2 regions of the Streptomyces sp. NPDC017676 genome follow, and region 2 is predicted to be linked to the other one. Evidence: riboswitches for the same ligand, from Rfam matches in the RefSeq annotation. Region 2 holds a riboswitch; the other holds the start of a gene.
What was found. Region 2 has a riboswitch for cyclic di-AMP ahead of ACH4LD_RS24470 (transglycosylase SLT domain-containing protein). Riboswitches for the same ligand answer to the same signal wherever they lie in the genome.

Region 1: it holds a riboswitch for cyclic di-AMP, as region 2 does, so the genes downstream of both, ACH4LD_RS22270 (M23 family metallopeptidase) here and ACH4LD_RS24470 (transglycosylase SLT domain-containing protein) in region 2, are expected to answer to the same signal.

Annotation. Positions count from the first base shown of each region.
Region 1 covers NZ_JBIRJA010000009.1:396,621-400,820, forward strand. The annotation lists gene ACH4LD_RS22255 (dihydrofolate reductase family protein) at 1-492, shown strand, start outside; tRNA gene ACH4LD_RS22260 (tRNA-Met) at 644-717, opposite strand; gene ACH4LD_RS22265 (PP2C family protein-serine/threonine phosphatase) at 842-2,023, shown strand; cyclic di-AMP (ydaO/yuaA leader) riboswitch at 2,266-2,431, shown strand; gene ACH4LD_RS22270 (M23 family metallopeptidase) at 2,443-3,480, shown strand; gene ACH4LD_RS22275 (aldo/keto reductase) at 3,577-4,200, shown strand, end outside.
Region 2 covers NZ_JBIRJA010000011.1:89,298-93,497, forward strand. The annotation lists gene fahA (fumarylacetoacetase) at 1-423, opposite strand, end outside; gene ACH4LD_RS24465 (HAD family hydrolase) at 634-1,446, shown strand; gene ACH4LD_RS24470 (transglycosylase SLT domain-containing protein) at 1,487-1,975, opposite strand; cyclic di-AMP (ydaO/yuaA leader) riboswitch at 1,980-2,161, opposite strand; gene ACH4LD_RS24475 (polyprenyl synthetase family protein) at 2,705-3,715, shown strand; gene ACH4LD_RS24480 (outer membrane lipoprotein carrier protein LolA) at 3,971-4,200, shown strand, end outside.

The DNA of each region.
Region 1 (4,200 bases), on a different contig from region 2:
CTCATGCGGTACGTGCCCACGGCGCCCGGCGCCGGGGCGGTCGCCACCGCCGCCGACCGCCACTGGCTGCGGACCGCCTGTGAACTCGCGGCGCTGTGTCCGCCGTCGGAGACGGCGTTCAGCGTCGGCGCGGTGGTGGTGGCCGCCGACGGCACGGAGCTGGCGCGGGGATACTCCCGTGAGGGTGCCGATCCGGTGGTGCACGCGGAGGAGGCGGCGCTCGCGAAGATCGATCCCGCCGACGCGCGGCTCGCCGGCGCCACGGTGTACAGCAGCCTGGAGCCCTGTGCCCGGCGTGCGTCCCGGCCGGCTCCCTGCGCCGAGCTGATTCTCCGGGCCGGGGTGCGGAGGGTGGTCACCGCGTGGCGTGAGCCGGACACGTTCGTGGCGGGGGCCGACGGAAGCGGGGTTCTGGTCGTCGGGGGCGCGCAGGTCGTCGTGCTTCCCGAGCTGGAGGAGCTCGCCAAGGCGCCGAACGCCCACTTGCTGTGAGCGCCCGCCCGTCCGCCGGCGGAGCCTGGTGGGCGGGCGCGGGTGCGTTGTGGCTGGTCGCGCGGTTCCCCGCGCCCTGACGGGGCACGGCGGCGGGCCGGAAACGACTCAGGGCCCGGAATCCGCTGGATTCCGGGCCCTGAGTCTTCAGTAGCGGGGACAGGATTTGAACCTGCGACCTCTGGGTTATGAGCCCAGCGAGCTACCGAGCTGCTCCACCCCGCGTCGTTGTGACTCCAGTGTACGCCATGCGCGGGACCGCTCGCACACCCCTTTCGGCCCACACCGGTCGCCGCCCGCCCCGGGGCCGGGAAACCTGGAGGTACGTCGGACAACCGGGAGACACGCGGTGCGCCCTGGAAAGGTGGAGGAGAGCCCGTACGCCAGGGCGGGCGGCCGGCTCCCCGGCGACCCCGTGCCCGACCCGGGCCTCGGCGACGAACCGGTGCCGGTGCGTGCCCGCCGCCGTCCGAGCCCCCGTGCCCTGGCCCGCGCCCTGCCCGCCCTCCTCCTCGTCTGCGGTGTCCTGTACGGCCTGCTCGCCCCGGACGACTTCACGGCCGTCCCGTTCTTCACCGCGGCCCCGCTGGCCGCCGCACCCTTGTCGGCGCTGCGCACCACCGTCCTGACCGGCCTCGCCTCCCTCGCCGCCGCCTACGCCGTGCACACCGACGCCGGGGTCCACCCGGCCGTGGGCACCCTCACCGACGTGGTCACCGTCGCGACGGTCGCCCTGCTGGCCGTCGCCATCAACCGGGTGGTCCGCCGGGGCGACCGGCGGCTCGCCTCCGCCCGGGAGATCGCCGAGGCCGCCCAGCGGGCCGTCCTGCCGGAGCCGGACGAGCGGATCGGCGGCTACGAGATCGCCGCGTGCTACGAGGCCGCACGGCAGGACGCGTTCATCGGCGGCGACCTGTACGCGGTGCAGGACAGCCCGCACGGCGTCCGGCTGGTCGTCGGGGACGTGCGCGGCAAGGGCATGGGCGCGGTCGCCGCGGTGGCCGTGGTGATCGGCGCGTTCCGGGAGGCGGCCGAGCAGGAGGCCACGCTGGAGGCGGTCGCCGAGCGGCTGGAGCGGGCGCTGGCCCGCGAGGGCACCCGGCGCGACGGGATCGACGCCTTCGAGGGGTTCACCACCGCGGTCCTCGCCGAACTCCCGCACGGCGACGGCGTCGTACGGATCGTCAACCGCGGTCATCCGCCACCGCTGCTGCTGCACGCCGACGGCACCCTGCGCGCGCTGGTCCCCGCGGAGCCCGCGCTGCCGCTCGGCATGGGCGATCTCGGCCTGTGGCCGGACCGGGCCACCGAGACCGCCTTCCCGAGCGGCGCGACCCTGCTCTTCCACACCGACGGCCTGTCCGAGGCCCGGGACGCCCACGGCCGGTTCTACGACCCCGAACGGCGGCTCGCGGGGCGCACCTTCCCCGGCCCGGCCGCGCTGGTCGGCCGGCTCGCCGAGGAGGCGCGCCGGCACTCCGGGGGCGGCATGACCGACGACATGGCGCTGCTCGCCGTACGCCGGTCCTGAGCGTCACCGAAGGTGACCGGGCGAGCGCCGTGCGCATAACATCTGAGTCACCATCAAAACCAAAAGTGACTGCTGAACGGAGCCGATGCCCGGTCAACTCGCCCGTTTTGCCGGTGTAGTGGCCGATAACTCCGCCGGTAAAGACGTGACTGATCAAGCCGAACGGCTTGGAAAGTGACTGGCAGGTCTATTAACGTTCGATAACGCAGCGCGGTCGTCACAGCCGTCACAAGAGGCGGCTCCGTGCGCACGCGCCGAATCCCGCGAGGGAGCCGGGGAACCACCACCCTGGGGTGAATCACGCGGATGCCGCCGTGAACTCACGGAGTCCACGACCGGTATACGCGCGTAGGAGACCTTCCTGCTCCGAACCCGTCAGCTAACCCGGTAGGCGAAAGGAAGGAAAGGAGTACGCCCGCGTGGCGTCCAACCGGTCTGTCCCAGAAGCCCCGTTCATACCGGCACAGCGCGAGCCCGAGACCTTCGGGTACGGCGCCTACCACGCCGAGGAGGGCCCCTGGGAGGAGTGGAACCCCACCGAGGAGTCCGTCGCCCCGGTGCGCGGCCGGCATCGCGTCGCCAAGCAGCGCGGCGGCTTCGCGCGCAGCTCCACCGTCCTGGGCGTCGGCGTCATGGCCGCGGTCGGCGCGGGCGGCATGGCCAGCGCCAACACCGGCAAGCCGCCGGTCTCCATCTCCCTGCCGGACCTGCCCTCGGTCGGCTCCCTCTTCCACGACGACTCCGCCGACCCGCAGCCGGCCGAGGCCGCCACGGCCACGCTGAGCACCGTCGGCGTGACCACGGCCGCCGGCGAGGACAGCGCCGACGCGGGCGAGGCGCTGCGCAACCGGATCATGGCCCAGGCCGAGCAGCAGCAGGGCCAGGCCGAGAGCAAGGCCACCGCCGCCGCGGTCGCCGCCGCCGAGAAGCAGAGCGCCGACGCCGCCGCCCAGGCCGAGAAGGAGGCCGCCGCCAAGGCCGCCGAGGCCAAGGAGAAGGCGGAGGCCGCCGCCGCGAAGAAGGCCGAGGAGGAGCGACTGGCGAAGCTGGCCGCGCAGTACACGCTGCCCACCTCCTCGTACACGATCACCTCGACCTTCGGCCAGGCCGGCGGGATGTGGTCCTCCGGCTACCACACCGGCCTCGACTTCGCCGCCCCCACCGGCACCCTGATCAAGGCGGTGCACAGCGGCACGATCACCGAGGCGGGCTGGGCCGGCTCCTACGGCTACCGCACGATCCTCACCCTGGACGACGGCACCGAGCTGTGGTTCTGCCACCAGTCCTCGATCAGCGTCTCCGTCGGCCAGAAGGTCACCACCGGCGAGGTCATCGGCCGCGTCGGCGCCACCGGCAACGTCACCGGGCCGCACGTCCACATGGAGGTCCACCCCCACGGGCAGGCCACCGGCATCGACCCGATGGCGTGGCTGCGCGACAAGGGCCTCAACCCCTGACGGTCCCGTCCCGCGCGGGAACCTCTGCGGGAACTTGGCGAGAACTCCGCCCCGGCGGTGGGATGCGATCACCCACCGCCGGTGTTGACATGACGTATGACGTCACTTCGTAAACTCGGTTCCTCCGACCTTGAGGTCTTCCCGCTCTCCCTGGGCGGCAACGTCTTCGGCTGGACCGCCGACGAACAGACCTCCTTCGCCGTCCTCGACGCCTACACCGCCGCGGGCGGCAATTTCATCGACACCGCCGACTCCTACTCCGCCTGGATCGAGGGCAACCAGGGCGGCGAGTCGGAGACGATCATCGGCAAGTGGGTCAAGGCCCGCGGCAACCGCTCCGAGGTCGTGATCGCCACCAAGGTCAGCCAGCACCCGGAGTACCAGGGCCTGTCCGCCGCCAACATCAAGGCCGCCGCCGACGCCTCCCTGCGCCGCCTGGGCACCGACCACATCGACCTCTACTACACCCACTTCGACAAGCCCGAGGTGCCGGTCGAGGAGATCATCGGCGCGCTGGACGAGCTGGTGAAGGCCGGGAAGGTGCGACACATCGCCGCCTCCAACATCAGCCCCGAGCGGCTGCGGGCCTCGCTCGACTTCTCCGACCGCGAGGGCCTCGCCCGCTACGTCGCCCTCCAGCCGCACTACAACCTGGTCTCCCGGGACACCTACGAGGGCCCGCTGCAGGACCTCGTCGCCCGCGAGGGCCTGTCCGCCGTC
Region 2 (4,200 bases):
GGTGAGGGAGTCCTCGGCGCCGGGGCGGAAGATCTGGCCGACGTTGCGGGCGTGGTTCTCCGAGGCGTAGAAGTCGACGTAGTCCGCGACCTCGAAGGGCAGGTGCAGGGTCACCTCGGACAGGGGGTGGAACAGCGGCTCGACGGTCGCGCGGTGCGCCGGGTCCGTGACCCAGGACGTGAGGGCGCGCCGTACGTCCGACCAGGTGGCGCGGCCGGCGGCCAGCAGCGGGTTGAGGGTGGGCCGGGCGAGCAGCGGCTGGTGCGGCGAGCCCAGCGCGGCGGCCGCGGCGCCCGCGTCGAGGACGTGGTTCCCGAGCCGGACGCCGATCCTCCGCTCCGTGCTGCCGGAGGGCGAGAACACGCCGTAGGGAAGGTTGTACGGACCGAAGGGGTCGCCCTCGGGGACGTCGAAGGGGGGCATGGGGTGCTGCCTCACTCTCATCCGGGCCATGCATGGCACTGCGTTCCATGTGGTCGGGCCACACGTTACGGCTGAGCAGCGTGTCTTGGGCAGTGCCTCACCGGGCAGCGCCCATCGCGCCGTCCGCGGCGAGCGGTTGGGCGGGGACGGCACGTAAGTGCGGGAAATGACAGGTGAGTCGGCGGGGCGTGCTGTCCGTATTCTCTGATCATGGCACCCACCCCGGCATATGCACTGATCGCCACTGACCTGGACGGGACGCTGCTGCGCGGCGACGACACCGTCTCGGACCGGTCCCTCGCCGCGCTCGCGCGGGTGGCGCGGGCCGGCGCCCGGCACCTGGTGGTGACGGGCCGCCCGGCCCCGCGGGTGCGGCCGCTGCTCGCGGACCTCGGGTGCGCCGGGCTCGCGGTGTGCGGGCAGGGGGCCCAGGTCTACGACGCCGCGACCGGCCGTCTGCTGTGGTCGGTCCGGCTGGACCGGGAGCTGGCCGAGACGGCGCTCGGCAAGATCGAGGCGGAGGTGGGGCAGGTCTACGCGGCGGTCGACCAGGACGGCGTGGACGGGCTCACGCTCATCGAGCCCGGCTATCGGATGCCCCACCCGACGCTGCCCGCGGTGCGGGTCGGCCGGCGGGACGACCTGTGGTGCGCGCCCATCAGCAAGGTGTTGCTGCGGCACGGCACTCTGTCCGACGACGAGTTGGCGGCCGTGGCCCGCGCGGCGGTGGGCTCCCTCGCGACGGTCACCATGTCGGGGCCGGGCACGGTGGAGCTCCAGCCGTGCGGGGTGACGAAGGCGACCGGGCTGGCGCTCGCCGCCGAACGGCTCGGGATCGCCGCCGAACGGGCCCTCGCGTTCGGCGACATGCCCAACGACATCCCGATGTTCGACTGGGCCGGGCGCGGTGTCGCCATGGCCAACGCGCATCCGGAACTCAAGGCGGTGGCCGACGAGGTCACCTTGTCGAACGAGGACGACGGCGTCGCCGTCGTCCTCGAAGGACTCTTCCCGGCCGGCTGACCGGAGTATCAGGAGCGCCCGGCCCGGCCGCCGGTGCCGGTCAGTAGGCGCCGAACACGTTGTCGATGGACCCGTACCGGGCGGCCGCGTAGTTGCAGGCGGCGGTGATGTTGGCGACCGGGTCGTAGATGTCGAAGGACGTTCCGGCCACGTGGTACGCGTTGAAGGTCGGGTCGATGACCTGGAGCAGGCCCTTGGAGGGGATGCCCTTGGCGGCGTTGGAGTCCCAGAGGTTGATGGCCTTCGGGTTGCCCGAGGACTCGCGGATGATGTTGCGGTAGATGCCGTTGTAGGTGCCCGGGATGTGCTTCTCGGCCATGATCGCCAGCGACTCGCGGATCCAGCCGTCGAGGTTGTCCGGGTAGCCGGCGGGGGTGGTGGCCGCCGTGGTGGCGGTGCTGGGGGCCGCGGAGGCGCCGGTCGCGCCGATGAGCGGCAGGGCGAGGACGGCGGCGCCGGTGCCGGCGGCGGTGAGCGCGCGGACGAGGCGGCTGTTCCGGGTACGGCGGGGCTGGGCGACAGCAGACATGGGGCGTTCCTCTCCGGCGCCTGCGAGGTGAGCTGTCGGGTTCGGGCGGGGAGGTGCCCGGCCGTGCTCCTGACGGAGGCATGGCTTCACCCCTAGCCGTCCCGGCGCGGCGTGTGCCGTTCCGGACCGGCGGCTTACCTGGGTCCCCCGCTCCTGCCGTACGAGTGAGTTCGTCGATGGGTATGCGGGCGGCGGCAGGATTCGGCGTCCGCCCGACGGCCCGGAACGTATGCGAGAGCACATGTCGGGAACAAGGGTCGGAGTCATACAACGTGCGATTTGACCTTGATCGACGCCGTATGAGGTGCTTGATCCTTTGCGGTTGCCAATCCTCAACTCGCCGACGGGACAAGGACTCACGAGGGTCGGGCCGAGGGGGCGGGCCGACCGGGCGCGTGACCCAACTCACGAAATAGCAAACAGTTTTAAGTCGGACATGGGGGATTAGAGGGATTCGCGTCTGAAGTCGGGGTGATGGTGGAACCCGGCATATGAGGAGCGTGGTTGCCGAGGCGAGGGTGCAGTGTCCGGATTACTCTTATATGGATAAAAATCCGCTCACACTGTGTGATCAAAACCATGCCGGTCATGATCCGGTATCGCCCAGGCTGGACCGGTGGGCGCTATCGGTGATCGAAAGAGGACCGGATACGCTGACTTGAGTGATGGCAGCGACCTATCGACAAACCGTGTAATCGCCAGCAGACACCAGCAGACAGGAGACCCCTCGTGACCGTCGTCGGGCCGTTCGGGCTGAGCGTGCGGGACCAGGCTCTGGAAGCCGATGTCCAGGCCGGATTGGCGGCTGTCGAGGAAGGCTTGCTCGAAGCCACCAAGAGCGAGGTCCCGTTCATCACGGGGGCGGCGCAGCACCTCGTACGGGCGGGCGGGAAGCGGTTCCGGCCACTCCTCGTGATGCTCGCCGCCCAGTTCGGCGACCCCTACGCGCCGGGCGTGGTGCCCTCCGCCGTCGTCGTGGAGCTGACCCATCTGGCCACGCTGTACCACGACGACGTCATGGACGAGGCGGCCGTACGGCGTGGCGTGGACAGCGCCAACACCCGCTGGGGCAACTCCGTCGCGGTCCTCACCGGCGACTTCCTCTTCGCCCGTGCCTCCCAGATCCTCGCCGACCTCGGTCCCGAGGCGGTCCGGGTGCAGGCACTCGCGTTCGAACGGCTCGTCACCGGGCAGATCCTGGAGACCGCGGGTCCCTCGGACGGCCGAGACCCGGTCGAGCACTATCTGGACGTGCTGGCCGGCAAGACGGGCTCCCTGGTGGCGGTGTCGTGCCGGTTCGGCGCGATGATGTCCGGCGCGGACGAGACGGTCGTCGACGTCCTCACCCAGTACGGCGAACGGCTCGGCGTCGCCTTCCAGCTCGCGGACGACGTCCTGGACATCGCCTCGGACTCCCACGAGTCCGGCAAGACCCCGGGCACCGACCTGCGTGAGGGAATCCCGACCCTGCCGGTGCTCCGGCTGCGCGAGCGGGCCGCCCGGCTGGGGCTGGCGGAGGACGTCGCGCTGTGCGAGCTGCTGGACTCCGACCTCAGCGACGACGCCCGGCACGCCGAGGCGCTGGCCGCGCTGCGCGCGCACCCCGCGCTGGAGCAGGCCCGGCGGGACACCGTGCGGTACGCGGAGGAGGCGCGGGCCGCGCTCGCCCCGCTGCGCGAGTGCGATGCCAAGGCGGCGCTGATCGAGCTGTGCGACGCGGTCGTGCACCGCGCGGGCTGACCCGGCCGGTCACCCGTACGGGCCCCGGCGTCCGACCGACCCCTACGGGTCGGGTGGAGAAACGGCCGCCGGGTGTCATACCGCAGGTGTAGACGGAGTTGCCTCCGAGGTCTGACGCTTGTTCACGGCCGATTTGGTCAGATGGACACCACGGAAATCACCACTCCTCACCGTTTCGGGTGAGAATGGCGGCTCAGGGTGGACCAGCGGACCAGCGTGAGGACAGCCGCCGCCGACGACGGAGGTAAGGCACACATGGCACCGTACGAATCCGACGACGCAGTGGGCGCCGCGCAGGACGAGCACCCGCGCTCCGGCCGGCGCAAGGCCGCCCGGTACGCCGTGCCGGTCGCGGTGGTGGGGGTGGCGGCGGCCACGATCGGGCTGGTCCCGGCGCTCGCCGACTCCGGTGACCCCGACCTGCCGAAGATCAGCGCACAGCAGCTCATCGAGAAGATCGCCAAGTCGGACGTGCAGCAGCTGTC